3 regions of the Blautia sp. AM42-2 genome follow, and region 1 is predicted to be linked to each of the others. Evidence: predicted binding sites of a transcription regulator. Region 1 holds the regulator's gene; each other region holds the start of a gene.
The links. The regulator NrdR, encoded in region 1, represses ribonucleotide reductase genes. The targets are predictions, from matches to a motif close to CACAANATNTTGTG.

Region 1 (10,441 bases):
GAATGTTACAGTTCGCAGGGTACCTGTGAACTGTAACAAAAAATCATCCATGATTGCTTCAATATAAAATACATGCGCCGGGTTGTCAAGGGATTTCTGAGGATGGTCCGGCCGGATTGTGCGGGGGATGGCAGAAGAGAAGTGGAAATTTTTTGAAAAAACACTTGCAAAATACCCGGACAGGGTATATAGTGTAGAAGAAAATAAGATACCCCATTAGGGTATGCGAAAAAGAAAAGCCAGAACTACAGAAAGGAAGACATACGATGGAACAGTACAATGTAACCGGTATGAGCTGCGCCGCCTGCCAGACCCGTGTCGAAAAAGCCGTGTCAAAGGTACCCGGTGTCACATCCTGCGCAGTCAGCCTTCTGACAAATTCCATGGGCGTGGAGGGAACGGCCTCCCCGGCAGAGATTATTGCCGCCGTGGAAAATGCAGGCTACGGTGCATCGAAAAAAGGCGAGAAGGGAAGCACATCACAGTCGGCTTCCACAGCAGAATACGAAGAGATGCTGAAAGACAAGGAAACACCGGTCATGAAACGCCGTCTGGTGAGTTCCGTTTTTCTTTTGATTCCGCTCATGTATTTCTCCATGGGCCATATGATGTGGGGATGGCCGCTGCCGAAATTCTTTGAAGGAAACCACATCGCAATGGGACTGGTACAGCTCCTGCTTACCATTGCGGTCATGGTCATCAACCAGAAATTCTTTATCAGCGGTTTCAAGAGCCTCTGGCATAAAGCACCGAACATGGACACGCTGGTAGCGCTTGGTTCTACCGCATCGTTTGTATACAGCGTCTACGCCCTGTTTGCCATGACGGGAGCGCAGGTACAGGGGGACATGGATGCAGTCATGAGCTATATGCATGAATTTTACTTCGAGTCCGCAGCCATGATTCTGACCCTGATTACCGTCGGAAAAATGCTGGAGTCGATTTCCAAAGGAAAAACGACCGATGCGTTAAAGAGTCTGATGAAGCTGGCTCCGAAGACCGCCGTTCTCTTAAGAGACGGAAAAGAAGTGGAAGTCGGCATTGATCAGGTGAAAAAGGGCGATCATTTCATCGTCCGCCCGGGTGAAAATATTCCGGTGGACGGCGTTGTCCTGGAGGGAACGAGTGCCGTCAACGAATCCGCGCTGACTGGCGAGAGTATTCCGGTGGATAAAGAGACCGGCGACCGCGTATCGGCGGCGACCTTAAACCAGTCCGGTTTCCTGACCTGTGAGGCGACGAGAGTCGGAGAAGACACAACACTCTCCCAGATCATTCAGATGGTCAGCGATGCGGCAGCGACAAAAGCGCCGATCGCCAAAGTGGCTGATAAAGTTTCCGGTATTTTTGTGCCGGCCGTTATCTGTATTGCACTTGCTACGATTGTGATCTGGCTGTTTGCAGGAGAGAGCGTCGGCTTTGCTCTTGCAAGAGGTATTTCCGTTCTCGTTATCAGCTGCCCGTGTGCGCTCGGTCTTGCAACACCGGTTGCGATCATGGTCGGAAACGGAATGGGAGCAAAACACGGAACGATGTTCAAAACCGCAGTTTCTCTCGAGAAGACAGGAAAAACACAGATTGTTGCACTCGATAAGACTGGAACCATCACAAGCGGAGAGCCGCAGGTAACCGATCTTATCCCGGCGGACGGTGTAAGTGAGGAGGAGCTTTTAAAAGGTGCCTTTGCACTGGAGCAGAAAAGTGAGCATCCGCTGGCCCGTGCGATTCTTGCACTTGCAGAGGAAAAAGGCCTGACCCGCGAAGAAGTCAGTGATTTCTCTGCGCTTCCTGGAAACGGCCTTGTGGCAAAACGGAACGGAAAAGAGCTCTGCGGAGGCAACCGTGCACTGATTACGAAAAAAGCGGTTCTCTCGAAACAGATGGAAGAGCAGGCAGCAAAACTTTCCGAAGAAGGAAAGACACCGCTGTTCTTCAGTGAAGGCGGAAAGATGCTCGGTATGATCGCGGTTGCGGATGTCATCAAAGAGGACAGCCCGCGTGCGGTGAAAGAGCTGCAGAATATGGGAATCCGTGTCGTGATGCTGACCGGAGACAATGAGCGCACCGCGCGTGCCATCGGCGCACAGGCAGGTGTGGACGAAGTCATCGCAGGCGTTCTGCCGGATGGAAAAGAAGCGGTCATCAGCCGCCTGAAAGAAAAAGGAAAAGTAGCGATGGTAGGAGACGGCATCAACGATGCGCCGGCTCTGACCAGTGCGGATATCGGTATTGCCATCGGAGCAGGAACCGATATCGCGATCGATGCGGCAGACGTTGTCCTGATGAAGAGCCGCCTCTCCGATGTACCGGCAGCGATCCGCTTAAGCCGTGCGACCCTCAGGAACATTCACGAGAATTTGTTCTGGGCCTTCATTTACAATATCATCGGTATTCCGCTGGCTGCGGGCGTATGGATCCCGCTGTTCGGCTGGAAGCTGAACCCGATGTTCGGTGCGGCGGCGATGAGCCTTTCGAGCTTCTGCGTTGTGACAAACGCCCTGCGTCTGAATCTGTTTCGGATGCACGACGCGTCAAAAGATAAAAGAATCAAAAACGAAATTCCAAAGGAGGATCTGAACATGACAACAGAACAGGGAATGGTAAAAACCATGACAATCGAGGGCATGATGTGCGGCCACTGCGAGGCAAGAGTGAAGAAAACACTTGAGGCAATCGAGGGTGTTGCATCCGCAGAAGTAAGCCATGAAAAAGGAACAGCCGTTGTAACACTGACAGCTCCGGTATCAGACGATGTGCTGAAAACAGCCGTAGAGGCACAGGATTACACCGTAAAAGGAATCCAGTAAAACAGGAAACATTGAGAAAAGGGAAACGCGCTTGGAATGAAAATTTCCGGGCGCGTTTCCTTTTTTTTACCAGATATAGCAAAAATATTGCAATTTGTTCGGAATTTTCGTGACAAAAGGACAAAAATCCGTTAGGATAGAGAAAAAGAAGAGCAAAAACAAAAGGGTTTTTAGGATCAGGAGGTTTTTACATTATGACAGAGTACAGACTTGCAAAGCCGGAAGAGTGGGAGGACTGCATCGAACTTGCAAACTACGTGTTCAGCACGGCACACCGTCCGCACGACTTTGAGCAGTTAATTCCAAGGGTTTATCAGGCAGGACCGGAAATGGCACGGATCCACCGCGTCGCTGTTGCGGAAAACGGCAGACTCCGGGCCGAGATTGCGGTGCTTCCGCAGCAAATGGCAGCAGGGGGTAAGCTGCTCCGCGCAGGATATGTAGGAAGCGTTTCCGTGCATCCAAAGGCAAGGGGCGAAGGCCACATGAAGCGTCTTCTTGGCGACTGGATTACGGATCTGGAAGGAACGTGTGATCTTCTGGTACTGGACGGCCAGAGACAGCGGTATGCCTACTTTGGCTTTACGCCGGGAAGTGAAAAATACACGTTTTACCTGGATGTGGCAAATGTGCGCCATACCTGGAAAAACGGGGAACTTTCCGCTTACACCTTTGCGCCGCTGTTTCCGGAAAACGGCGAAGCGGACGAAGAGGCGGCAGCCTTTGCAAAGAAGCTGAATGAGGAAAAACCGCTTTACGTGGTAAGAGAGGATGTGAAAGCCTGCCTGAAAACGTTCGGCGAGCAGGCAATTGCAATCTGGAAAAACGGTGAGCGGATCGGATATCTGGCACTTTGCGGCGGAAACCAGGTTGTGGAAGCAGAAGTGCTGGAGGAACAGGATTTCGTTCCTGCACTTGCCGCTTATTTAAAAGGAAATGCGCTTGACTCTCTTTTCATTTCCATTCCGGTGTATGAGACCGGAAAAGCAGCAGCGTTATCGGAAGTCTGCGAGAGTTTCACAAAAGAGCGCTGCGGTTCCGCGATGTACCGCATTTTTGAGTTTGCGGACGTTATCGAGGCAATGCTGACCATGAAAGCAGAGACGATGGGCATCAGCGATGGAACGTGGTCTGCTGTACTGGAGGGGCAGCCGGTGACCGTGACGGTAAAAGATGGAACTGTGACCGTGACAGGGGAAGCCCATCCGGGGGCAGATGTACTCAACCGGGAGCAGGCGCAGGAACTGCTTCTTTCACCGCTGGCAAGTAAGGGAAGCAAGGTTCCATCTGAAATCTGGAAGAACATTCCATCCGACTGGTTCCCGCTTCCGCTGTACTGTGCGACGGCAGACGAATTTTAGGCAATGACTGTTGGGAGGCAGAGAAATATGAACGAGACAGAGAAACGAGACAGAAGAGACGAAAAAGAAGAAATCCGGTACCATGTGATTTTCTACGGCCAGGTGCAGGGCGTGGGGTTCCGTTACCGGGCGTATTATGCTGCCTACCAGCTCGGACTGACCGGCTGGGTGAGAAACTGCTGGGATGAGACGGTGGAGATGGAGGTGCAGGGTGATGAGGAGACGATCACGGAGATGATCAAAAGGATCCGCACCTCCAGCTACATCGAAATCACGGATGCAAAATGGACGAAGATTCCGCTGGAATCGGAATTCGGTTTTCATATCCGTTGATCAGGGCTGCCTTTTCTCTTTTTCCGGAATTTCGACGAGAATGATATCGTTGCCGATCTGGCAGATGCGGTCCCATGGGATCACAAAATCCTCGCCGTGGCAGAAAAAGCCGCAGAATTTCACAGGACCCGGAAGAACGAGTCCGGTAAGATGTCCCGTTTTTGGATTGAATTCCACATCAATCGGACAGCCGAGCGTTTTGCAGGTGCAGATATTGATAACTTCTTTCTGGCGGAGATCTACAACGCGCATGCGGTGCTCCTTTTTACAGATTCCTATGGAAAAACATATGCGAAAATGTTGCTGCAGTTGACTTGAATTTCACGGAAAAATGCGTATACTGTAAAAGTAGAAAACTTTCCGAAATACTTATTTAGAAACGAGGACGAAAGATATGAGATGTCCATTTTGTAATCAGGATAATACCCGGGTTGTGGATTCACGCCCGATTGAAGACAGCAATGCGATCCGCCGCCGCCGGATGTGCGATGTCTGCGGCAGACGCTTTACGACATACGAAAAAGTGGAGACGATCCCTTTGATCGTCATCAAAAAAGATATGAACCGCGAGCAGTATGACCGCTCGAAAATCGAGACCGGTATCCTGCGCGCCTGCCACAAACGGCCGGTGTCCGCCGAGAAGATCAACGAGATGGTCAACAAGGTGGAGACGGAGCTTTTCAACGGCGAGGAACGCGAGATTCCAAGCTCTGTGATCGGAGAGAAGGTCATGCATTACTTAAAAGACCTGGATCAGGTGGCGTACGTCCGCTTTGCGTCGATTTACCGTGAGTTCAAGGACGTCAACACGTTCATGGACGAGCTGAAAAAGATGCTCGACAAATAGCGGGAGGCAAAAAAATGGAAGTGTCGAACTATATTAAAATGCGTGATCAGATGCAGGAACGTTTTCTGACATACGATCAGAAGGAGATCGAAGGAAAGTATGGCTTTGCGTTTGATGACGATTATTTCTATGTGCCGTATCTTTTTGAAGAATGGAGAGTGAACCGCCATACCGGCGTTGTGGAGGGATCAAAAGACCATTTTCTTCATGTACATCAGGGCAGTTTCAATGAGACGCTGACGATTTTCGACCTGCTCTGCTGCGGAAAGAAGGAGATTGTGCTCGCCGGCACGTATGCGCGTACCAATTCCTTAAAGGGAACGATCAAAGGCCGCACGATTGCGTCCGGCGTTCACGACAGCCGCGCCGCACGGTATGACGGGCATGTGGAACAGCTGAAAAAAGCATGCGTTTCCCTTGGCGGAAAACCATATTTCCCGGGAGACGCTGCTTTTGTTTTTCATGTCTTTCCGTTTCTGCCGCTCGTCTTCCAGTTCTGGGAGTCCGATGAGGAATTCCCGCCGGTGCTGAAGTTTATGTGGGATGAAAACGTCCTCGATTATCTGCGGTTTGAGACGCTGTATTACGTGATGGGAGATTTCCTGGACGCACTGGATCAAGCCTTCGATGCATGTAAAACAGAAGCCTGATACCTTTTGTGAGACAAAATCTTACGAAAATTTTTCGAATGTTTATAAAAATTTCAGTATACGAATCCCCTGGTTTAATGCTATAATGAGCGAAAGTGAGTAAAAAAAGAGAAGAGAAAGGGGAATGCATATGGCTTTTAGCATGAAAGTAACACCGGAAATAGAGGAACTGACAAACATCTGTCTAGATAACTCCAAAATGGATGTTTCGCTGTATGGGCAATACGATGTAAAACGCGGACTGCGCGATATCAACGGCGTTGGCGTCCTTGCGGGACTGACACAGATTTCAAACGTTGTGTCTTCGGATATCATTGACGGCGTCAAAACGCCGTGTGACGGACGTCTGTACTACCGCGGCATCAACGTGGAAAAACTGACCCAGGGCTTTTTAAGTGAAAACCGTATGGGATTCGAAGAAGTTGCGTATCTGCTCTTATTTGGAAATCTGCCGAATGAAGAGCAGCTCAATCATTTTAAGACAATCTTAAAACAGCAGCAGTCCCTGCCGAAGAACTTTGTGCGTGACGTTGTTATGAAAGCGCCGACCAAGGACATGATGAACACTCTGTCCCGAAGCGTTCTGACCCTGTACGCGTACGACAACCACGCAGATGATACCTCCCTTCCGAATGTGCTTCGCCAGTGCATTAACCTGATTTCTGTTTTCCCGATGCTGTCCGTCTATGGCTATCAGGCGTACAACCATTATATCAAGGGAAAAAGTTTATATATCCACAATCCGTCGAAGAAGCTTTCCACCGCAGAAAACATTCTGCTGATGCTCCGTCCGGATCAGAAATACACCCCGCTGGAGGCGAAGATCCTCGATCTTGCCCTCGTCCTCCACATGGAGCACGGCGGCGGTAACAACTCGACCTTTACAACACATGTTGTTTCTTCTTCCGGAACCGATACGTACTCCGCAATTGCAGCGGCGCTCGGCTCCTTAAAGGGACCGAAGCACGGCGGTGCAAACATCAAGGTTGTGCGGATGTTCGACGATATGAAGTCACACGTCAAAGACTGGACGGATGAGGAAGAAGTATCGAATTACTTAAGAAAGCTGCTGCACAAAGAGGCGTTCGACCAGAAAGGTCTGATTTACGGTATGGGCCATGCGGTTTACTCCATTTCCGACCCGCGTGCGCGCATCTTCAAAACCTTCGTTGAGCAGCTGGCAAAAGAAAAACACAGAGAGAAAGATTACCGGCTGTACGCTATGGTCGAGGAACTGGCTCCGAAGATCATCGGCGAGGAGCGCCATATTTACAAAGGTGTATCCGCAAACGTCGACTTCTACAGCGGCTTCGTTTACAGCATGCTGGATCTTCCGCTGGAGCTCTACACCCCGATGTTCGCCTGCGCGCGTATCGTCGGCTGGAGTGCACACCGGATGGAGGAACTGATCAACACCGACAAGATCATCCGCCCGGCGTACAAGAGTGTCAAAGATGAAGTGGACTATGTTCCGCTGGAAAACAGATAAAACAGGCAGAAGGGCCGGAGCGTGTCGGGATTTTCCGATCTGCTCCGGCATTGCTCTGTGCAGGAAGTAATGTGTCATTGTGAAAAATAGGAGAGTGCAGGAGAATGAATGAGACAAAAAATTACAGCATAACAAAATCCGGAGCAGTCATACTGGAAGGAGGGGCCAATCGCGGCGTCTTTACAGCAGGAGCGCTGGACTTTCTGATGGAGCAGGAGTATTATATCCCTCATGTGATCGGCGTTTCCGCCGGAGCCTGCAATGCGCTGGACTATGTATCGCGCCAGATTGGCAGAACGAGGGACTGTATGATTGTCACGGATGAGAAAAACCGCTACGTCAATAAGAATGTCAAGACAATCGTTGAGAAAAAAGCACTGCTCGACATGGATATGGTGTTCGAACGGTATCCGTATGAGATTTTTCCATTTGATTTTGATACGTATTTTGCATCGCCGCAGACGTGTGAGCTGGTTGTGACAAACTGTGAGACGGGACGCGCGGAATATCTGGATGACCGCGAAAATAAAGAACGTCTGCTTGCAATTGGCCGTGCATCATCGAGCATGCCGATCGCCTGCCCGATGGTGGAGATCGACGGAAACGAGTACGTCGATGGCGGTGTTGCCGATTCGATCCCGATTATCCGTTCCTTAAAGACGGGACACCGAAAAAATGTCATTATTCTGACACGGAATTTCGGTTACCGCAAAAAAGAGGGAACGAGAGGCTGGGAGCTGTATGTGGCGGCATTCCGCAAATACCCGAATCTCGTGCGTGCGCTTGTAAACCGCGCGAAACATTATAACCAGGTGCTCGAATGCATCGAAAAATGGGAAGAAGAAGGATCCGTCTTTGTGATCCGCCCGGAGATACCGGCGGTATCGCGTCTCGAAAAGGACGAGGAGAAGCTGCGGGAATTTTACCAGCACGGCTATGACCAGATGAAAGCAAATTTTGAGGCTCTGCAGGAGTTTCTGAAAGAAGAATAAAGTTACTGTATAAACGAAAAGAGGATTGGAGAAAGAAGATGAGTGGAAAAAACCAGAAGAACCGGGGAACTATACTGATGCGGATGTTTTACCCGGACCGGAGAGAAAAAAGTGCCTATACGATCGATTACGCGGATCTGTACCGGAAAGGATACCGGGGCGTGATTTTTGATATCGATAATACGCTTGTTCCGCACGGTGCGCCGGCAACGAAGGAGGCGGCTGCGTTCTTTGCGTCTCTTCGGGAGACTGGTTTTTCCACCTGTCTGCTTTCCAACAATCAGAAACCGCGTGTGGCTCCGTTTGCCGATGCGGTCGGTTCTATCTATATCGAAAATGCGCACAAGCCTTCGGTGAAAAACTACCAGGAGGCATGCCGGAGAATGGGGATCAAAGAGGAGCAGGCGGTCTTTGTCGGGGATCAGCTTTTCACCGATGTGTACGGTGCAAAACGGACCGGACTTTACAATATTCTGACCGAGCCGATCAATCCGAAAGAGGAAATTCAGATCGTTCTGAAACGGTATCTGGAGCACATTGTACTGTTCTTTTATGAGCGTGATCTGGCCCGCGGCAGGATTACGAAAAAAAACAGTTGAAAAATCGGGAAAAATATTATATTATAAGATAAGCCTATGGTGCGCATTTGGCGCATCGTACTATGTTAAGGAGGAAAAATCAGAATGATTTCAGCAGGAGATTTTAGAAACGGCGTTACCCTCGAGATCGATGGTCAGGTCGTTCAGATTCTTGAATTTCAGCATGTAAAACCTGGTAAAGGAGCTGCATTCGTAAGAACAAAATTAAAAAATGTCATCAACGGTGGTGTGGTAGAGCGTACCTTCCGTCCGACTGAGAAATTCCCGCAGGCTCGTATCGAGCGTGTAGACATGCAGTATCTGTACAGCGATGGTGATTTATTCTACTTCATGAACGTAGAAAACTATGAGCAGATCGCTCTGAACGAAGAGACCATCGGAGATGCTCTGAAATTTGTAAAAGAAAACGAAATGGTTAAGGTATGTTCCTACAACGGAAATGTATTCGCAATCGAACCGCCTCTGTTTGTAGAGCTTGAGATCACCGAGACTGAGCCAGGCTTCAAGGGAGATACCGCACAGGGTGCTTCCAAACCAGCTACCGTTGAGACTGGTGCTACCGTAAGCGTTCCGCTGTTCGTAAACCAGGGAGACAAAATCAAAATTGATACCAGAACAGGTGAATATCTGTCCCGTGTATAAGTAAGACTGTTCCCGCCGTTGTCCGTCACAACTTTCTTTGTGGCGGACACGGTTTTCTAAATAAATAGAATATTCGTCTGAAAAATGGCTGATAAAGGCTGTCGGAAGCAGCCCGGGCCCGTTTTTCTCATCGTTCGAAGTTCCGCGAACCAACGAATCTCTGGCATATACAGATCTGTACAGAGGTTTTTAAGTTGTGTTTTCCGGAGCTTTTTTGTTCCGTAAAGCAAAAATACAAAAGGCAATCAAACAGGAAAGGTGGGAAAAAATGGACTATCAGATGTTCAAAGAGCAGCTTGCCGCGCTGCTGAAAAGAAAAGCCGGCGATGATTTTGAGGTGAAGGTAGAATCGGTGCAGAAGCTGAACGGTATCGAAAAAGAGGCGTTTGTCATCAGCAGAAAGAAGGACTGGATTGCACCGACGATCTACGTGGAGCTTCTGTATGAATGCTGTCTGCAGGGCGTGCCGCTTTCTCAGATTGCAGAAAAGGTACTGGAGCAGTACCGGAAGGTGGAAGCGGAGGCGAGAAGACCGGAGAAAGCTGCCTTTTTTACCAACTGGAAAAATGCTGCGCCGCAGATCTACTGCGAGCTCATTCATGCGGAGAAAAATCGTACGCTGCTCTCCGAAGTTCCGCACAGAAAATTTCTCGATCTCGCGGTCGTGTACTATTACCAGATGCGGGGAAACCGCGTGCCGGATGCGACAATTCTGATCCAC
Region 2 (10,441 bases), on a different contig from region 1:
CATTGCCTCGTCAGCGCTGATACGGTAACGTACGCACTCGAGTGCAATAATAAGCCGGTTTACCTCGTGCTCTTTGTGATAGAGGTATGAGTATATGGTGGCAACGGAATAAGGATCCTGTCTGGATTCACTGGAAAGTATGTGCTTCATAATGGCTGCATACATGGATTCCAGCGTATCGACTTTGAAGGAATCATACCGTTTCGCATAATAGGTTTGTTCCAGCAGCTGGGAAAATGCACTCATATTCTCGGCTTCTACCAGTGCCTTTACCACATCCTTTTTCAGCCGGTGATGAACCGGAATCAGCAGGGCGTAGATTTGTGCGCTGGTCATGTGATAATAGCGTTTGGAACGGTAGATCCACTGAAGGTTCAGCATGTCAAACTTGCTTCCCCATGCAGCGGTCAGCTCTTCCAGATCCCGCTTTGTCACTACTTTTGATCTGTCCTTCCACATCTGTGCAAAGTAATACAGATCCAGGGTCATCTCATAGTCGAACAGGGTCGGACGCTCGATATCCGCGAGCTGCGACAACGGGGCATAATATTCTGTCCCTTTCAGGTTCGCAATCAGTTCTTCGATCGTCCTGGAGGACGCCAGAAGATTGATGTCCAGCTGGGAATGCTTGTTAAAGAACTCGTCGAATATGGACAGGTTCAATACCACATCACGGTGATCAAATACCGTGTTCAGGCATTCTTTGATAACGGACACTTCGTATCGTTTGAAGTAGAGCGCAAGGAACTTTCTCTGCTCTACATTTGCAAAACGGTACAGCTTGGAAAAATCCCGGTATACCGTCAGGCGCAGCATTTTCTCGATCTGACCTCGGTGAAGGTCAGCTTCGTTGTAGCCCTCAAACAGATCCTCATAGCCTTTATGCTGCTTGAGGTAAGAAACTGCCTGCGGTACACTCTCCAGTTCCACGATTTCCCGAAAATTCTGGTCGTTTAAAAGATGGCTCTGCATGGCTCTTATCTTTGTGGTAAGGCCGCTGTAGGATAATAGACCGCTCATCGTTTCACTTCCTTATAATGTTTTCGTAAATCTGCGTGGACAGTGCTCCGTGATTCTGCTCGTAATAAGCGTCCAGTGAAGATAGAAGTTCGGCGGCAGAGTCCCGCTGCTTTTTCTGATCCGCATCTGTAGTAGAATGAAGTTTTGTTGTGATCTCTTCAATCCGCTTTGCCGTTTCCGCTTCCAGATCTGCATCGAATTTTGCAATCCGCTCTTCCTGCTGCTCGTCCTGGAGCTTCTTCTGATTCTCGGCAGCCTGCATAATCTTAGTAGCAGCCGTTTCGATCTCTGCAAGTTTGTTAATTACAGATTCCATAGCATCGCTTTCCCTCCTTATGATATTTGCATAACAATCAAACCTGGTCCACTGACCAATTTTGATATACAGGGCAAAAAGTACAGGAGAAACTCCTGCATCTTTGCTGTTAGTATTCTACACCTTTTTTTCCAAAGTTGACATATTGAAATCGTAAAAAAAAGTGGGATTTCGATCGACTTTTTGATTAAAAATAGACAATGGGTCATATTTTTTCTTCCAATATCAATAGCCAAAAGATGGCCCCTCATATGATTTCGATATGGATCCAATCCGATTGTCATATTGCTGATAAGAAATGCTATGTGCAGGTTGATATTGTATACAGTATTTTGAAAACTTCGAAAATTTGAAAACGGGATTTTTCTGTTTTGCTTTTTCGGGAGCTATGATATACTAGATATGATTGGCTTTTATTCTAATATTTATCACTTAAGAAAGGAATTTTACGCATATGCGCCTTAGAAATATCAGAGGATCAAAAGATGTGATTGCTTCCTGTCCGTTCGTTGTGCAGGAACCGGAGAGCTGCCGGGGACGGTGGGCTGAGGTTTTTGGAAATGAAAATCCGATTCATATTGAGGTTGGAATGGGAAAAGGACGCTTCCTGATGGATATGGCGGTTCTGCATCCGGAGATCAACTACATTGGTATTGAGATGTACGACAGCGTACTGCTCCGCGCGGTACAGAAACGTGAAAAATTAGAAACAGAACTTAAAAACCTGTTTTTCATCCGCATGGACGCGCGCCAGCTTCCGGAAGTATTCGCAGAAGGCGAAGTTGACCGCATTTACCTCAACTTCTCCGATCCGTGGCCGAAGGACCGCCATGCGAAGCGGAGACTGACGTCGCATGAGTTTCTTGCACGGTACGAGAAGATTTTAAAGAAGGACGGAACACTGGAATTCAAAACCGATAATAAAGATCTGTTTGACTTCTCTCTTGAAGAGATGAAAAATGCAGAGGGATGGGAACTCACTGCATTCACATACGATCTGCACCACGATGTGGTTCTCTCAGAAGGAAATGTAATGACGGAATATGAGGAGAAGTTTTCCTCAATCGGAAACCCGATCTGTAAGATGGAGGCACGGTTTCTGTAAAAAACATTTCTGCATGTAAGGGGGATTTGAAAATGAAAAGAAAAGTTCTGGCGGCACTTTTATGCGGTGTCCTGCTTGGCGCGGCACCGGTTTATGCGGCGGAAAATCAGAGTGGTGAGACTGTTTCTGTTTCGGAAGATGTTTCATCCGACGTTTCACCGGAAAAAGGTTCCGAAAATGAAACTCCTGTCGTTGCTCTTACTTCCGGTTTTCAATGGATTACAGGTTCAGACGGCCAGGCAAAGCTGTACTACGTAACCGCCGGCGGCAGTATTTCCCGCGGAAACCATACAGCCTACACCCGCGCGGAGGACACCGTTTCCTGGCTCGTTGTGGATGGAAAATGGTATCTTGTCGATGTCAGCGACGGCCATCTCCTTTCCGGCTGGCAGACGGTAGACCGCAATCTCTACTATTTTAATCCGGATACCTACGCCATGGAGACCGGAAATCAGACGCGCGGCGGCTGGGCCATGATCGACGGCCAGTGGTATTCGTTCCGCAGCTGGGGCGGTGCACGGAAGGGCTGGTATTTCTACGACAACTGCTGGTACTATCTCTACGCGGACGGCCATATGGAAAATATCTCCGCCACCGTAAACGGCAAAACGTATTTCTTCCGCAGCTGGGGCGGCATGTATGCCAATGCGGTTGTTTCGTCCGGCGATGCGCGTTATTACGTTCAGGCAGACGGTTCGGTCTGTACGAAAACCGGCTGGATCAAGGATAAGAACAAATGGTACTGGATCAAGGACGGCAGCGGGCGGCTGGCGCAGAACGAGTGGATTACATACGATAACAACCGCTATTACCTGAAAGCCGACGGCACCATGGCCTCCAGTGAATGGATCGATGATACCTGGTACTTTAAAAGCTGGGGCGGCATGTACAAAGGCGGCTGGCTCAAGGTGGACGGGGTCTGGTACTATCTCAATGAGGACGGCACAAAGCATGCAGATGGATGGCTCTATTATCTCAATAACTGGTATTATCTGAAAGACGGCGGACGCATGGCCGCGAACGAATGGATCAAGCATGACAACAACTGGTATTATTTCAAGAGCTGGGGCGGTATGTACCACGATGAATGGCTGGTAAAAGGAGGATCCTCCTACTATTTCCGCAGCTGGGGCGGTATGTATTCCAGTACTACCGTGACCATCGGCGGCAGACAGTACACGTTTGATGAGAACGGACATAAAATTTCTGTCCAGTCTGAGTGGACGAAACTTGCTTCTGGATTGAAAGCTGCAAAAACACATAATCAGCTGATTTTTGTCAGTGCCGACGGCACCAGTGCGACAGTGGCCATGGTAACGAAAGATGCGGACGGCACCTGGAACGAGGATCTTTGTACAAGCGGCTATGTCGGCTCCGGCGGCGTGGGCGAAACCACAGAGTGGAACCGCAAAACACCGCGCGGACAGTTCAGCTTTACGTATGCCTTCGGCATTCTCCCGAATCCCGGAACGGAACTTTCCTATACCCAGGTGGATGATACGTATTACTGGGTCGATGATGTAAATTCCAGATACTACAATCAGTTCGTCACGACGAAGACAACGCTGAAAGCCTGGAATTCTGCGGAGCACATCATTGAGATCGAACCAGCCTATCATTACGTTCTGTCTCTCGACTACAACCCAAGCTGCACCCCGGGTGTCGGTTCCGCCATTTTCCTGCACTGCAGTGCAAACCGTCCGACCGGCGGATGCATTTCTGTCCCGGAAGACCAGATGATCACGATTCTGAAAAATGTTCAGCCGGGCTGCCAGATCATTATTGATTCGGAGAACGGGCTGAAGAACTACTAAATTTTTTGCTCTGAAAGACAAAACCGGCAGCGGAAAGATCCATGTCAGAAAGGATCCCTCTGCTGCCGGTTTTTCTCATTTGGAGATGCTATGATGATAGGAAAAGTTGATACGTAGATTTTCGGTATTCCGCCCGTAAAACAAGAAAAACACCGTCCCCGCAGCTCTCAGGTCTGCAAAAACAGTGCTTTTGATGCGCCTTCAGGGACTCGAACCCTGGACAAATAGATTAAGAGTCTACTGCTCTACCAACTGAGCTAAAGGCGCTTACTTTTGTTTTTCTGTGTTTCATCGGATGATCCACTCGCTGAACACAAATAAGATTATAAAGGATTCTGCCGAAAAAAGCAACCTTTTTTTCACTGTTTCTTTACTTTTGTTAAAAACAGCGAAAACAGGTCTTATAATTCTATTAAATTTCACAATTTTTTCGTATATTTCCGTTTGTTTCGATGACGGCTCCAATGGCAGCCGAACCTACTTCCGTTTCTTATCTTTCTTTTTCAAAAGCTTCTCCAGCTCCTGCATGGATTTCTGGATTTTATAAAGACAGCCGCTGCCGGCATATTTATTCTGATAGCAGAAATCCTGGAGTTTCTGCTGAAGGAAACCTGATTTTCTGATCAAACTTCTTCTCCGCTTTCCGGCGTACCGGACACGGGCACCGGAAAAGTTCTTTTTCTTCTATATTATACAGGGAATGTCAACATTGACCAGAAAATAGCTTGTTTTAGCCATTGTTTTCCCATTTTCTTTCCGCTATAATACAGCAAAAACTACTATTTATACTTTGGGGGAATTTTTATGAAAACACGAATGAATTTTAAGGATGAATTTTACCAGAAACTAAAACTCCTCGTCCTTCCGATTGCGATCCAGAATTTTATGCTGGCTCTCGTCAGCGCAACGGATGCGATCATGCTGGGCTGGATTGATCAGACTTCGTTGTCTGCTGTTTCACTGGCCGGACAGGTGCAGTTTGTTTTGAGCCTTTTTATCTCAGGCATCGCGGCGGGCGCCGGTATTATGGCAGCGCAGTACTGGGGGAAACAGGATGCCGCTTCGATCGAAAAAGTGATTCCGATCGCACTTCGCACCAACCTGCTGTTCTCCGGCCTGTTTACCATCCTTGCCGGTTTCTGTCCCGAAATGCTGATGCGCATCTTTACAAATGATGCGGCCCTGGTTGCAAGCGGAAGCCAGTATTTACGCGCTGTTGCACTCTCCTACGTACTCTGCGGTATTTCGCAGGTCTATCTGATCCTACTGAAAAACACCGGTCATGCAGCAGTCAGCTCCCGCATCAGTTCCACTGCGGTTGTACTGAACATCATTTTAAATGCCATCCTCATCTACGGTCTTTGCGGTGCTCCGGCACTTGGGATCCGCGGAGCAGCTTATGCAACGGTAGCTGCCCGCGTTGTGGAACTGATCTGGGCTTATCTCGAGACAAAGAAACCGGAGCGTGTACGGATTCTCTGGAACCGCCTCTTCTCTTCCGCAGGGAAAATACTTTCAGAAGACTTCTGGCGCTACACGCTTCCCGTGCTTGCGGCCTCCCTCGTCTGGGGAATTGCCTACGTTCTGTACTCCGTTATCATGGGACATATGGGAAGCGATGCCGTTGCGGCAAACTCCATCACCTCGATTGCCAAGAGCCTTCTCTCCTGCCTGATCCGCGGTGTGAGCGGTGGTGCCGGGGTTCTGATCGGAAATCTGCTCGGCGCGAACGAGCTGGAAAAAGCCCGCGAGTATGGAGGACGTTTAAGCCATCTCTCCATTGCCATCGGCATTGTGACCGGCGGCCTGCTGATGCTCATTTCTCCAGCCATCGTTCATTTTGCCCCACTTTCCGATACCGCAGCCGAGTACCTGCAGTACATGCTTCTCTTCTGCGGTCTGAACCTGATGGCACAATCGGTCAACACCACCGTTCTCGACGGTATCTTTTGTGCCGGAGGCGATGCGAAATTTGATATGCAGGGAAACATCGGCGCTATGTGGTGCTTTTCTGTACCGCTTGGCTTTCTTGCCGCATTCTGGCTGAAGCTTCCGGTTATGGTGGTTTACTGCATTGTAAATCTCGATGAAATTGTAAAGCTTCCTGCCGTTTATCACCATTATAAAAAGTACATCTGGGTTCGCAATATTACCCGCGATGTCGAAGATTAATTCTCACATCATCTGCAGTCCCTGCCGCCGGCAGCTTCCACCGGATGCAATACCCAAAAAGCCTCTGAGGAAAGTCACATTCACACCGGACTTTTCTCAGAGGCTTTTGATTATTTCATGGATGATTACATGGATTTTCTTTCTGCAATTTCTGCCATCTTTGCTTCATTCAGACGTGTGTCGCCATGGACACGGCTGTAGGAAAGATAGCCGTTCATACGGTCGATCTTTGTCAGGTTCTTGGAACCGCAGACCGGGCAGACATCCATGTCGAGTTCCTGGTGGCCGCAGTCATCGCAGTAAGCCAGGGACAGGTTGACGCCCTCGTAGTAGCCGAGCTCCATTGCACGCTCGATCAGGGTCTTGATCGCACCTTTGTTGTAGCCAACCGGGTAGCGCACGTACTGGATTTTTCCGCCGTTGCAGAGCTCCCAGAAACGTCCCTCGAGATCCTGTTTCTGGATCGGGGTGATGTCCTCGGTTACGTGGCAGTGGAAACTGTTGCTCACATACGGGCGGTCCGAAACGTTGCGGACGATGCCGTACTGTTTGCGGAACTGCTCTATCTGCAGGCCGCACAGGGATTCTGCCGGTGTGCCGTAGATCGCATAGAGGATGCCGTCCTCTTTCTTAAACTCGGCAACCTTGTCGTTGATATATTTCAGCGTGTCGAGTGCAAACTGTCCGTCCTCAACAAGAGATTTTCCGTTGTACAGCTCCTGCAGCTCGTTCAGCGCCGTGATACCGAACGATGCGGTCATCGGCTTTAACAGCGGGCGGATCTTGTCGGACGGTTTTAAGTGGCCGCCGTAGAAACCTCCCTCGCAGTAAGCCAGCGGGTTCGTGGATGCACGCATCTCGCCGAGGTAATCGTAGGTCCGTTTGTGCAGATCGCGGATCATCTCGAGGTAGAAGTCAAGCACTTCGTGGAAATCGCGGTTCTCGGAACGGGATTTTGCCAGGATCATCGGAAGATGAAGGGAAACGGCTCCGATGTTGAAACGTCCGACAAAGACCGGTTTGTCGTTCTCATCTGCCGGCTCCATGCCTCCGCGCTCGTACCACGGGCTAAGGAAAGCACGGCATCCCATCGGGCTGATGACTCTCTTGTATTTCTTGTACATCTCGGCGATGTAGCCCTCGCCGCTCATCGACAGCCAGTCCGGATACATCGTCTTGGAAGAACAGTCAAGTCCTGCCTCGAAGACATCTTCTGCGATGCCGCCCTCTCCGTGAATTGCCTTATCATATAAGAAGACGATTTTCGGGAAGAGCACCGGCTTTTTGTGGCCTTTCTTGCCCTGTCCGTTTTTGTGGACCTCGAGAAGGGAGATGGAAATCATCTTCTCGAACATGCTCGTTCCAAGGCCGAGGGTCACGGTAACGAACGGATAATCACCGCGGGAAGAGCCGACCGTGTTCAGTTTATACTCAATTCCCTGCCATCCCTGATCGCACTCTCTTCTTACTTTGTCGATCGCATACTCGATAGCTTTCTCCTGTGCCCCCTCCCAGGATGCGTCGGTATATTTCAGGAACTCTTTTACGTAGTAATCGTAGCTCTTCTGTGCGTACGGAGCAAGGATCTTGTCCACCTCCGGCACGGTAAAGCCGCCGTACTGCTGTGCAGCGGTGCTGAGGACGATATCGCCCATGACATCAAATGCGGTGTCGAGTGTCTTCGGCTCGTTGTACCAGACATTTCCCATCTCGAAGCCGCCTTTTAAAACGTTTCCGACATCGAACAGACAGCAGTTCATGGTATCGAGACGTGCGGACTGGTCGTGGATGTAGATGTAGCCGTCCTTACAGGCCTGCAGCTCGTTGCGGTTCATGAAGAACTTGCGGTACAGCTCTTTGTTCAGCTCGTTGAAAATCAGGCTTCGCTTCGTTGCAACGAGGGCGCTGTCGGTGTTGGCATTGCTCTTGTCGCCGATGTAGCGGATGGACTGGCTCTTCGTGTAGACCTCGTCCATCATATGGATAAAATCAGTTTTGTAATTGCGGTAATCGCGGTAGCTTTTTGCCACAGCCGGGTTTACTTTTTCGAGTGCTCCCTCCACGATATTGTGCATATCGCTGATCGGAATTTCGGTCTTTCCAAGAGAATATACGTGCTCGGTTGCGAACTTACAGATAAAGTCAATCTCCTGCTGTGAGAAGGTATACAGGATTCTCTGTGCGGATTTATTTACGGCACGGACGATCTTCTGCGCGTCGAATTCTTCTTTGGTTCCGTCCTTTTTGATAATATAAACCATTGTGGTGTCCTCCAAATCAAACACTATATCTTGTGTGTCCCCCACCCTTTTCTTGTAGCGGGTACCACATATTGTAGCATGTTTCTTTTGAAAAGAAAAGGCATTTCCTGTAAGTTTTTATTTTCAGAATATTGCATACTGCTCTTTCGTGCAGACAGAAATCTGCATTTTTCAAATTCGTTCTGCAAGCGTTCCTTCAAAAACGGTCTCGGCCGGGCCGGTCAGAAGGACCTTATTTTTCGTCCGGTCCCATGTAACGAAAAGCCTGCCGCCGCGCAGTTCTACGGCAGTTTCTCCCTCCGAAACACAGCCGGAAAGCATCGCCGCGACGGCTGCCGCACACGCTCCCGTTCCGCAGGACAGCGTTTCACCGCTCCCACGTTCCCAGACTCTCATTTTTATTGTGTGTTGATCTAAAATCTGGATAAACTCTGTATTGATACGGTCCGGGAAGCAGGAAAGGTGTTCAAAAGCGGAACCGGTCTTTGCAATGGATATTTTTTCCACATCTTCCACCGGAATCACCGCATGCGGATTTCCCATCGAAAGGCAGGTCATCGTATAATTTTCCCCGCACACGGTAATTTTATGCTCCAGCACATATTCCCCCAGAGAAACAACGGGGATCTGTGCGGCGCGGAATTCCGGCGTTCCCATCTCCACTGTCACCTGACAGATCTCATTCGGATTCTCCCCCGTCTGCAGATGAATCACACGGTTTCCGCTGCCGGTTTCGATAGTCAGCGTCGTTTTTCTCGTCAGCCCATGCTCGTACACGTATTTTCCCACACAGCGGATGCCGTTGCCGCACATCGCGCCCTTCGAGCCGTCGGCGTTGTACATTTCCATCGAAAAATCTGCTGTTTTGGATGCCCCGATCAGAATCAGCCCGTCCGCGCCGATGCCGAAATGGCGGTCACTTACCGCTTTTGCCAGCCGTCCCGGACTCTCCACCCGCTCCTCCATAGCATTTACATAGATATAATCATTTCCGCAGCCCTGCATTTTTGTAAAACGCATACACAGCCTCCTCCCAGACTTCTGCCCTTTCCAGTTCCTTACTAAATATGTATTCCGTACCGCGCTTTTGAAAAACCATTTTTCTCAAATCCGCTTCAGACATTGGAAAACGAAGCGGAATGTGATAGAATAGGGGGAACTGATATCGTTACTTACATGAAGTAACTTTCAAATATTTTAACCATTTATTATGAGGAGGTTTTGATGAAAAAATACCGTTGGGTTTTAACAGCAGTATTTGCCGCTTTCCTCGTGGGAACGAGCGGCTGCGGAAAGAAAACAGAAACGATTCCGATCACAACCATCAGTCAGAGTACCGACGATGACGACCCCGAAGACAATCTGGCGGCCTCCGGCGATTCCGATGAGATTCCGGAATACGATGTGGATCTCTCGAAGAACCTGAACAGTTTTCAGCTTGCCATCTGGGGCGATACATACGAAATTCCGGAATCCTACGCGGATTTTACAGCGCTTGGCTGGGTCTACAGCGGCGACGACGCAAAGGAAATCCAGCCGGAATCCTTCTCAGAGGGCGAAATCTTTGAAAAGGACGGAAACCAGATTACCGTCGATATTGCCAATCCGGACACCACGGCAAAGCCAGTGGCGGAATGCCTGATCGGAGGCATTCACATCGATACCTCGACCGCTGAGGGCCAGAATATCTATGTCGGCCTGCCGAACGGCGTCACCCTGCAGCAGTCGCTGATGGAGGATGTGGAAAGCATCT
Region 3 (10,441 bases), on a different contig from region 1:
TCCGACAAAATCCTTTAAAAACATGAGAGTCGGACTCGACTGCTCCAACGGAAGTGCCTCTTCCGTAGCCAAGAGCGTGTTTGATGCCATCGGCGCCAAGACATATGTGATCCACAACGAGCCGGACGGAACAAACATCAACTGCGGCTGTGGTTCCACCCACATCGAAGAGCTTCAGAAATATGTAAGAGAGAAACACCTCGATGTCGGATTTGCCTACGACGGAGACGCAGACCGCTGCATCGCTGTCGATGAGCTGGGAAATGTGGTAGACGGAGACCTGATCATGTATGTCTGCGGTAAATACTTAAAAGAAAAAGGCCAGTTAAACGGAGATACGATTGTGACCACGATCATGTCAAACCTCGGTCTTTACAAAGCGTGTGACCGCGCCGGTATCCGGTATGAGAAGACGGCAGTCGGCGACAAATACGTGTGCGAGAACATGATGGCAAACGGCTATTCTCTCGGCGGAGAGCAGTCCGGCCACATCATTTTCAGCAAGCACGCGACGACCGGTGACGGAATCCTGACCTCCCTGATGGTGATGGAAGTGCTGATAGATAAGAAACTCCCGCTCAGCACCCTGACAGCCGAGGTAGTGATTTACCCGCAGCTCTTAAAGAATGTCCGCGTGGCAAACAAAGCAGCTGCAAAGGCCAACCCGGCAGTACAGAAAGCAGTAGAAGACGTAGCAGAGGCCCTGGGCGATGACGGACGCATCCTCGTAAGAGAGAGCGGCACCGAGCCGGTGATCCGTGTCATGGTGGAAGCACCGGACGACGCAACGTGTGCAAAATACGTAGACCAGGTTGTTTCTGTGATGCATAAAGAAGGACTTGTGACAGAATGAAAAAAAGACTGGTAATCTTTTTTCTGGCGGCGGCAATGGTGCTTGGCGGCTGTGAAAATAAAAATTCAAAGCTTTATAAAAAGGGCATCGAGGCGCTCGAACAGAAGGACTACGTAACGTCGATTGCGATGCTGGAGGGAGCCGTAAAGGCAGGCGACCGACTGGCGGAGAGCTACCGGTCGCTCGGCATCGCTTATCTGAAAAGCCAGGAGTATGACAAGGCAAAAGAGGCTTTCAAGAGCAGTCTTTCGAGCATGAAGCACAAAGACGCGGAGTTTTCGCGCGATGTCATGTATTACGAGGCGGAAACCTGCGTACAGGCCGGAGATCTGGATGGAGCCATTGAGATCTGCACCAATATTCAGGAAGAAAAGGCCGATGCCGATGCGCTGTTCCTTAGGGGACGCGCGTACTTCCTGCAGAAGAATTACGAGCAGGCGAAGGTGGATTTTGATGCGGCAGTGGAGACGAAGGAGAGCTATCAGCTCTGCCTTGACATTTACGAGCTGTATCAGGAGAGCAGCATGAAGGCGGACGGAGACCGTTACCTCGAAGCGGCAGTGAAGATTGAGCCGAAAACGACCGAGGATTATTATAACATCGGCTGCGCATACTACTATCTGGAGGAGCAGGACGAGGCGGTCAAAGCGTTCTCGAAGGCAATGAAGGACGGCAGCAGCGCGGCGATGGAAATGCTCGGCGAGGTTTACCTTTCCAATGGTCAGAACGACGAGGCGAAAGCACTGTTTTCTTCGTATCTTTCGACAGATGGCTTTGCGGCGGCAGCAAACAACGGGCTGGCGCTCTGCGCACTTGCGGAAAACGACACGGACAGTGCACTCTCGTATATCGAGGAAGGACTCAAAACGGCAGAGGATTCCGACCGGGAAAATCTGCTGTTCAACCAGATTGTATCCTATGAAAAACGGGCGGATTTTGATACCGCGAAGTCGCTGATGGCGGATTTTCTGGCAGCATACCCGGAAAACACCGCGGCGCAGCGGGAAAATACGTTTCTCCAGAACCGATAACAGACGGAGGAAGTTGGATTGTTTGATTTAAGAGAAGAACAGGAGCGCGTGATTCTGGTCGGCGTACAGGAAAACGGCGGCGCAAACGCAGAAGAATCGCTCGACGAGCTGGCGGAACTGGCCAGCACCGCCGGTGCGAAGGTGGAGGGCCGCCTGGTGCAGGTGCGGGAGGCCATTCATCCGGGAACGTACATCGGAAAAGGAAAATTAGAGGAATTGAAAATTCTGGTGCGCGCCTGCGATGCGACGGGCATCATCTGCGACGATGAGCTCTCCTCGATCCAGTTAAAAGGGCTGGAGGAAGCACTGGAATGCAAGATCATGGACCGTACGCTTTTGATCCTGGATATCTTTGCGGCGCGCGCCGTGAGCAGCGAGGGTAAAATCCAGGTTGAGCTGGCCCAGTTAAAGTACCGTGCGTCCCGACTTTCCGGCCTTGGCACATCGCTTTCCCGTCTCGGCGGCGGAATCGGTACGAGAGGACCGGGAGAGAAAAAGCTGGAAACCGACCGGCGCCTGATCCGCACGCGTATTACGCAGTTAAAACGTGAGCTTGAGGAAGTACGCCAGCACAGAGAGCTCCTTCGTGAAGGCAGAAAACGTTCCAAAATCCCGGTAGCGGCGCTCGTAGGCTATACGTCAGCGGGAAAGAGCAGTCTTTTAAATGCACTGACAGGATCGGAAATTCTGGCAGATGCAATGCTATTTTCCACGCTGGATACGACGACGCGGTCACTGACCCTTCCGGATGGACAGGAAATCCTGCTGACCGATACGGTTGGATTTATCAATAAGCTGCCACATCATCTGATCGATGCATTCCGCAGTACGCTGGAGGAAGCACGGTATGCCGACTATATTCTCCACGTTGTGGATACGTCAAATCCGCAGATGGAGCTGCAGATGCAGGTCGTGTACGATACGCTGCGGGAACTGAAAGTTGAGGACAAAAAGATCGCCACCCTGCTGAACAAGCAGGATAAGCTTCTCGCCCCGATGGTTGTAAAAGATTTCCGGGCAGACGCGAGCCTTGCGGTCTCTGCCAAAACAGGACAGGGACTCGAAGACCTCAAAAATTTACTCTCCTCGTGGATGATGGAGGGAAAAATCTATATCGAGCGCCTCTATCCGTACGATAAGGCGGGAACGATTTCACTGATCCGCGGATACGGAATTCTGCTCGAAGAAGAATATCTGCCGGAAGGCATCCGCGTAAAAGCCTATGTACCGAAGGATATCTATCCGAGGGTATAGAGGTATGGCAAGCGGGCTTAAAAACGGCAGTACATCCCTTTAAGCGCCGTACAGCGCCGAAAAATGGAAGGGACAGAATACAAGTAAAAGTACCATATCTAGTGATGTTAGAAAATTTCACACTAGATATGGTACTTTTTACTATTGACGGGAGAAACATGCTCTGCTATCATATGGTTCAGACACTGCAAAGAGTGGAACCTTAAAAAGGCCTTGCAGAAACGGTTGAATTAACAGGAGGGATTCCATGTTTCAGGTAGAAAAGAGAGACGGAACGATTGCAGAGTTCCAGATGAAAAAGATTACCGATGCGATTGGAAAAGCATTCGGCGCAAAAGATATGCAGTTCAGCGATGACATGCTTCAGATGCTGGCACTGCGCGTAACAGCGGACTTTCAGTCCAAGATCAAAGACGGAAAAATTTCAGTGGAGGCAATTCAGGACAGCGTGGAGAACGTGCTGATCCAGTGCGGCTACGCAGAAGTGGCAAAAGCTTACATTCTGTACCGCAAGCAGAGGGAAAAAATCCGCAACATGAAATCGACGATCGTAGACTACAAAGAGATCGTGGACAGCTACGTAAAAGTAGAGGACTGGCGTGTCAAAGAGAATTCGACCGTAACGTATTCTGTCGGCGGTCTGATCTTAAGCAATTCCGGCGCGATCACAGCCAACTACTGGTTATCAGAGATTTATGATGACGAGATCGCCGAGGCACACCGCAACGCGGATATTCACATCCACGACCTGTCGATGCTGACCGGCTACTGTGCAGGATGGTCGTTAAAACAGCTCATCAAAGAAGGACTTGGCGGCATCAACGGAAAGATTACTTCTTCTCCGGCAAGACATCTTTCGGTTCTGTGCAACCAGATGGTCAACTTCCTCGGCATTATGCAGAACGAGTGGGCAGGTGCGCAGGCATTTTCTTCATTTGATACGTATCTGGCGCCGTTCGTCAAAGTGGACAACTTAAGCTACGGCGAAGTGAAGAAGTGCATCGAGGCGTTTATCTACGGCGTCAACACACCGAGCCGCTGGGGAAGCCAGGCACCGTTCTCCAACATCACACTCGACTGGACCGTACCGGATGACCTCGCGGAGCTTCCGGCGATCGTCGGCGGCAAGGAGATGGACTTCAAGTACAAAGACTGTAAAAAAGAGATGGATATGGTCAACAAAGCGTTCATCGAGACGATGATCGAGGGAGATGCCAACGGAAGAGGCTTCCAGTACCCGATCCCGACCTACTCCATCACATCCGATTTTGACTGGTCCGATACGGAGAATAACCGTCTGCTGTTCGAAATGACTGCAAAATACGGTACCCCGTACTTCTCCAACTACATCAACAGCGATATGAAACCAAGCGACGTGCGCTCCATGTGCTGCCGTCTCCGCCTGGATCTGCGTGAGCTTCGAAAGAAAACCGGCGGATTCTTCGGTTCCGGCGAGAGCACCGGATCGGTCGGCGTTGTCACCATCAATATGCCGCGTATCGCATATCAGTCCAAAGATGAGAAAGAGTTCTACCGCCGTCTCGATCATATGATGGATATTGCTGCACGTTCGTTAAAGACGAAACGTGAGGTCATTACCCGCCTCCTGGACGAGGGACTGTATCCATATACGAAACGGTACCTTGGAACGTTTGAGAACCACTTCTCAACCATCGGTCTGATCGGTATGAACGAGGCCGGCTTAAATGCCGCATGGCTCGGAAAGGGTCTGGAGGATCCGAAGACACAGCAGTTTACGAAAGAAGTTCTGAACCATATGAGAGAGCGTCTTTCTGATTACCAGGAGGAGTACGGCGATCTGTACAACCTTGAGGCAACTCCGGCGGAGTCGACCGCATACCGTCTGGCAAAACACGACCGTGCAAAATGGCCGGATATCAAGACCGCAGGCCATGAGGGAGATACCCCGTACTACACCAACAGCTCCCATCTGCCGGTGGACTATACCGAGGATATTTTCTCTGCGCTTGATATTCAGGATGATCTGCAGACGCTGTACACCTCGGGAACTGTCTTCCATGCGTTCCTTGGCGAAAAACTGCCGGATTGGAAAGCAGCAGCTTCCCTTGTGCGGAAGATTGCAGAGAACTACAAACTGCCGTACTACACGCTGTCCCCGACGTATTCTGTTTGTGCGAACGACGGCTATCTCGCCGGCGAGCACTTTACATGTCCGATCTGCGGAAAAGAGGCAGAGGTTTACAGCCGTATCACGGGATATTACCGTCCGGTCAAGAACTGGAACGACGGAAAACGCCAGGAGTACAAGAACAGAACTGTATATGATATCATCCACTCCAAATCGCCGGAGCAGAAAATGAAATCGTACGGCGCAGCAGAGAAACTGGCAGAGCAGGCCGCTGGAAAAGAAGAGCCGAAAGCCGCTGCAGCAGCAGATAAAATCGAGGAAGACGGCATGTACCTGTTCACGACAAGCACCTGCCCGAACTGCAAAATGGCAAAAGAAATGCTCGCCGAGGAGCAGTATGAGGTGATCGACGCAGAGCGTCACCCGGATCTTGCCGCACAGTACGGCATCATGCAGGCACCGACTCTTCTCGTTGTGGAGGACGGCCAGGCGCAGAAGATTGTGAATGCTTCCAATATCCAGAAATATGTGGATGAATATCTCTCCTAAATCTGTGCGCATATAGTTGCAGGAAAGAACAAACAGAGTTATAATAGGAAAAAGTGATACCCTCGCCCGGGCATCCCGGGTGGGGGTATTATTATGGCGCTGAGCACAGCAGAAATCGGCCCGGTGGACCGGTTTCACTTACAGAAGGGAGAAAAATTATGGGATACAGCCAGGACACAATCTGTGTACAGGGAGGATGGCAGCCGAAAAACGGTGAGCCGCGTGTACTTCCGATTTACCAGAGCACAACATTCAAATATGCAACCAGCGAGGAAATGGGAAAACTGTTCGATCTGGAGGAGGAGGGATATTTCTATTCCCGTCTGCAGAACCCGACGAACGACGTCGTAGCACAGAAAATCTGCGATCTGGAGGGCGGCGTGGCAGCCATGCTCACATCTTCCGGCCAGGCGGCAACGATGCTTGCTGTTACCAATATCTGTGAGGCAGGCGACCACGTTGTCTGCGCGGCAAAGGTTTACGGAGGAACCTCCAACCTGCTCGCCGTTACCTTAAAACGATTCGGCATCGAGACTACCCTCGTGGACCAGGATGCGCCGGCAGAGGAGCTGGAAAAAGCATTCCAGCCGAACACCAAAGCTGTCTTTGCCGAGACGATTTCCAACCCGGCAGGTGTTGTACTTGACATTGACAAGTTTGTTAAACTTGCACATGAGCACGGCGTTCCGATGATCTGCGACAACACCTTTGCAACCCCGATCAACTGCCGTCCGTTCGAGTTTGGTGTAGATATTGTCACCCATTCCACCACAAAATACATGGACGGCCATGCAATGGCGCTCGGCGGAGCGATTGTTGATTCCGGAAACTTCGACTGGGATGCGCATGCAGACAAATTCCCGGGTCTTACCACACCGGACGAGTCGTATCATGGTGTTATTTACACCCAGAAATTCGGCAAAAAAGCATACATCACAAAAGCAACCGCACAGCTGATGCGCGATATGGGAGCGTGCCAGTCCCCGCAGAATGCATTCCTGACGAATGTCGGTCTGGAGACCCTGCACCTGCGCGTGGAGCGTCACTGCAGAAATGCCGAGAAAGTGGCAGAGTTCCTGAAAAACCACCCGAAGGTAGCATGGGTTGAGTACGCAGGCCTTGCAGACAGCAAATACCATGCGCTGGCAGAAAAATACATGCCGAACGGAACCTGCGGCGTTCTCTGCTTCGGACCAAAGGGCGGAAGAGACGGCGCGATGCGCTTCACGAACGGCCTGAAAATGGTAGCAATTGTAACACACGTTGCCGATGCAAGAAGCTGCGTTCTGCACCCGGCAAGCCATACCCATCGCCAGCTGAACGATCAGCAGCTCATCGAAGCCGGTGTTCTGCCGGATCTGATCCGTCTGTCAGTCGGCATCGAGGATGTGAACGATATCATTGCAGACCTTGATCAGGCGCTTGCGAACGTATAAAGATACAAAAAACAGGATGTGAAAAGGAGCGTATTGGTAAAATGGAAGAAATGGCAAAGAAACGCGTAAAAGATTCTGAGACAGAGCAGTCGTATCTTCTGATGCACCGCCATATCAACGGCTATGGCCGTCTGTTCGGCGGCCAGCTGGTCGCGTGGATCGATGAGCTTGCCGGTCTGGTGGGACGCCGCCACTGCGGCCACGAAATCACCACCGCGTGCATCGACAATCTGAACTTCAAGCATCCTGCTTTTCTGAACGACACCGTCGTACTGGTCGGAAGAGTGACGTATGTCGGACGCACCTCAATGGAGGTGCGCGTCGACACGTACGTGGAAGAGCTTGCGACCGGCATTCGGAAAATGATCAACCGTGCCTACGTGGTGATGGTGGCCATCGACGAGAATGGTCACGCACTTCCCGTTCCGGGGCTGATTCTGGAATCTCCGGAGCAGGAAGCTGAGTGGGAGGGCGGAAAACGCCGCTATGAACTGCGAAAAGAGCGTCACAGAGAGGGGTTCTAAGTTGACGTTCACCCGCACATTTGCAGAATCCACCGGAGCTGTCTTCGTGCATTCTGAAAATTTTATTTTAAGAAAATCCCGCCGTGTCCCTTGACAGGCGGGATTTTCCATGTTAAGGTAAAGGCAGTTATACGACTGACGGAAGTGGAAATGACCACAGGGAGTATAGCGTGAGAAGAGGCCGACCGTCTGGGCAGAAGAATGCTTGGGGGAGTGGGTCTGTTTTTTTATCCAAAAACAGAAAATCCCATTCCAGCCACCTTGAAAAGGAGATCAGAAGATGAAAAAAGTATCACTGGAACAGGAATTAAAAGGAAATGCATATCCAGGAAGAGGAATTGTGATCGGCAGATCCAAAGACGGCACAAAAGCTGTTGCCGGATACTTTATTATGGGCAGAAGCCAGAACAGCCGCAACCGTGTCTTTGTTGAGGAGGGTGAGGGAATCCGCACACAGGCGTTTGATCCGTCGAAGCTGGAAGATCCGAGCCTGATCATCTACGCACCGGTACGCGTTCTGGGAAATGATACGATCGTAACAAACGGAGACCAGACCGATACCGTATACGAAGGACTGGAGCAGGGAAAAACGTTTGAGGTATCCCTTCGAAGCAGAGAGTTTGAGCCGGATGCACCGAACTACACTCCTCGTATTTCCGGTGTGATGCACGTAGAGAACGGAACGTACGGCTACCAGATGTCGATCTTAAAGAGCAATAACGGCGATCCGTCCCAGTGCAACCGCTACACCTTCTCCTATGATAACTGTGTAGCAGGGGAAGGCCATTTCATCCACACCTACATGCACGACGGCAATCCGCTGCCAAGCTTTGAGGGTGAGCCAAAACTGGTCGAGATTCCGGATGACATCGATGCCTTCACCGAACTGCTCTGGAGCAGCTTAAACGAGGACAACAAGGTGTCCCTCTTCACACGCTATATCGACATTGCAACCGGCAAGTATGAGACAAGAATCGTGAATAAAAATAAATAAGAAATCGAGTGTTTTGCGAAAGGAGAAAATCATGAAAGAATTAGCGTTAAAATACGGATGCAACCCGAACCAGAAACCTTCCAGAATTTACATGGATGATGACAGAGATCTTCCGATCGAAGTATTAAGCGGCCGTCCGGGCTATATCAATTTTCTGGATGCCTTCAATGGCTGGCAGCTGGTACGTGAGCTGAAAGCAGCCACCGGTCTTCCGGCAGCAACTTCCTTCAAGCACGTTTCCCCGGCAGGTGCAGCCGTAGGTCTTCCGCTGGACGAGACCCTGCGTAAAATTTACTGGGTAGACGATATGGGAGAGCTTTCTCCGTTAGCATGCGCTTATGCAAGAGCCAGAGGCGCAGACCGTATGTCTTCTTTCGGCGACTTTATCGCACTTTCTGATGTCTGCGACAAAGACACCGCATCCCTGATCAAACGCGAGGTTTCTGACGGTGTCATCGCTCCGGGATTTACCGATGAAGCACTGGAAATCCTGAAAGCAAAGAAAAAAGGTAACTACTGCGTCATCAAAATCGACGAGAATTACCGTCCGGCTCCGCTCGAGCACAAACAGGTCTTCGGCATTACCTTTGAGCAGGGCCGCCAGGAGCTGCCGATCGACGATGAGCTGCTCTCCAACGTGGTAACCGAGAACAAAGAGATTCCGGAAGCAGCAAAACGCGATCTGAAGATTGCACTGATTACCTTAAAATATACCCAGTCCAACTCCGTATGCTTCGTCAAAGACGGTCAGGCCATCGGTGTCGGTGCAGGCCAGCAGTCCCGTGTGCACTGCACCCGTCTTGCCGGACAGAAAGCCGACAACTGGTTCCTGCGTCAGTGCCCGAAGGTGCTGGATCTGCAGTTTGTAGACGGCATCCGCCGCGCAGACCGTGACAATGCGATCGACGTTTACATCGGCGAGGAGTACATGGATGTTCTCGCAGACGGCGCATGGGAGAAGATCTTCAAAGTAAAACCGGAAGTCTTCACAAGAGAAGAGAAACGTGCATGGCTCGACCAGATGAAAGGCGTAACCTTAGGTTCCGATGCCTTCTTCCCGTTCAGCGACAACATCGAGCGCGCACACAAGAGCGGCGTCCAGTACATCGCAGAGCCGGGCGGATCAGTCCGTGATGATGCTGTGATCGAGTGCTGCAACAAGTACAACATGGCAATGGCGTTTACGGGAATCCGTCTGTTCCATCACTAAGAAGAAAAAAACATATAATAAAAAGAATCCGGCTCCGGCAGCCGGGTTCTTTCTATTATATGGCAGAGAAATTTTAGAACAGGGGGAATTTCGGGAAAATCCCCTGTTCTTTTTGGAGAAAGTATGATAAAATACCCCATGGGCGTATTTTTTGGCGCCGCTGCAAAAAGGAGGATGAGAAATATGCGGCAGATGGAATTTAAAATGGAGCGACAGGGACTTCTCGAGGAAGGCCAGGAAGTCAACGTGACAGAAAGCGCACTGCCTACCTCCTATTATTATACGATTACCCCGGCAGTGGCCATGAGCAGGAATTATCAGGCGTATGAGAGGCTGCAGTCCCGGAAGGGAATCGTAAAAGAAGTAAAAGAGACACCGAGAGGATTCTATACGGTAGTGGAGTTTGATGAAGATGAGCCGACCTGACGAGAACAAAAATGAGCACCCGGTGGTGCATCCGATTCCGCCGGTTTACCGCGC

Region 2: a site for NrdR is predicted at 8,710-8,723, ahead of nrdD (anaerobic ribonucleoside-triphosphate reductase). Genes of this name have one in related genera too.
Region 3: a site for NrdR is predicted at 3,259-3,272, ahead of DW915_RS09735 (ribonucleoside triphosphate reductase). Genes of this name have one in related genera too.

The regions. Positions count from the first base shown of each region.
Region 1 covers NZ_QUIM01000001.1:60,501-70,941, forward strand. Annotated here, with positions in the region: gene DW915_RS00375 (heavy metal translocating P-type ATPase) at 267-2,807, shown strand; gene DW915_RS00380 (GNAT family N-acetyltransferase) at 3,002-4,168, shown strand; gene DW915_RS00385 (acylphosphatase) at 4,196-4,501, shown strand; gene DW915_RS00390 (YlmC/YmxH family sporulation protein) at 4,502-4,753, opposite strand; gene nrdR (transcriptional regulator NrdR) at 4,896-5,348, shown strand; gene DW915_RS00400 (DUF3786 domain-containing protein) at 5,363-5,998, shown strand; gene DW915_RS00405 (citrate/2-methylcitrate synthase) at 6,129-7,487, shown strand; gene DW915_RS00410 (patatin-like phospholipase family protein) at 7,592-8,479, shown strand; gene DW915_RS00415 (YqeG family HAD IIIA-type phosphatase) at 8,554-9,078, shown strand; gene efp (elongation factor P) at 9,163-9,720, shown strand; gene DW915_RS00425 (DUF5688 family protein) at 9,989-10,441, shown strand, end outside.
Region 2 covers NZ_QUIM01000005.1:166,329-176,769, reverse strand. Annotated here, with positions in the region: gene DW915_RS08265 (V0D/AC39 family V-type ATPase subunit) at 1-1,020, opposite strand, end outside; gene DW915_RS08260 (hypothetical protein) at 1,025-1,336, opposite strand; gene trmB (tRNA (guanosine(46)-N7)-methyltransferase TrmB) at 1,791-2,441, shown strand; gene DW915_RS08250 (L,D-transpeptidase family protein) at 2,474-4,255, shown strand; tRNA gene DW915_RS08245 (tRNA-Lys) at 4,450-4,522, opposite strand; gene DW915_RS15735 (hypothetical protein) at 4,733-4,882, opposite strand; gene DW915_RS08240 (MATE family efflux transporter) at 5,060-6,427, shown strand; gene nrdD (anaerobic ribonucleoside-triphosphate reductase) at 6,553-8,688, opposite strand; gene dapF (diaminopimelate epimerase) at 8,860-9,708, opposite strand; gene DW915_RS08225 (hypothetical protein) at 9,913-10,441, shown strand, end outside.
Region 3 covers NZ_QUIM01000007.1:104,561-115,001, reverse strand. Annotated here, with positions in the region: gene glmM (phosphoglucosamine mutase) at 1-853, shown strand, start outside; gene DW915_RS09745 (tetratricopeptide repeat protein) at 850-1,884, shown strand; gene hflX (GTPase HflX) at 1,903-3,138, shown strand; gene DW915_RS09735 (ribonucleoside triphosphate reductase) at 3,386-5,797, shown strand; gene DW915_RS09730 (O-acetylhomoserine aminocarboxypropyltransferase/cysteine synthase family protein) at 5,956-7,233, shown strand; gene DW915_RS09725 (acyl-CoA thioesterase) at 7,275-7,757, shown strand; ZMP/ZTP riboswitch at 7,879-7,959, shown strand; gene DW915_RS09720 (IMP cyclohydrolase) at 8,038-8,751, shown strand; gene DW915_RS09715 (phosphoribosylaminoimidazolecarboxamide formyltransferase) at 8,783-9,961, shown strand; gene DW915_RS09710 (hypothetical protein) at 10,145-10,387, shown strand; gene DW915_RS09705 (DNA-deoxyinosine glycosylase) at 10,374-10,441, shown strand, end outside.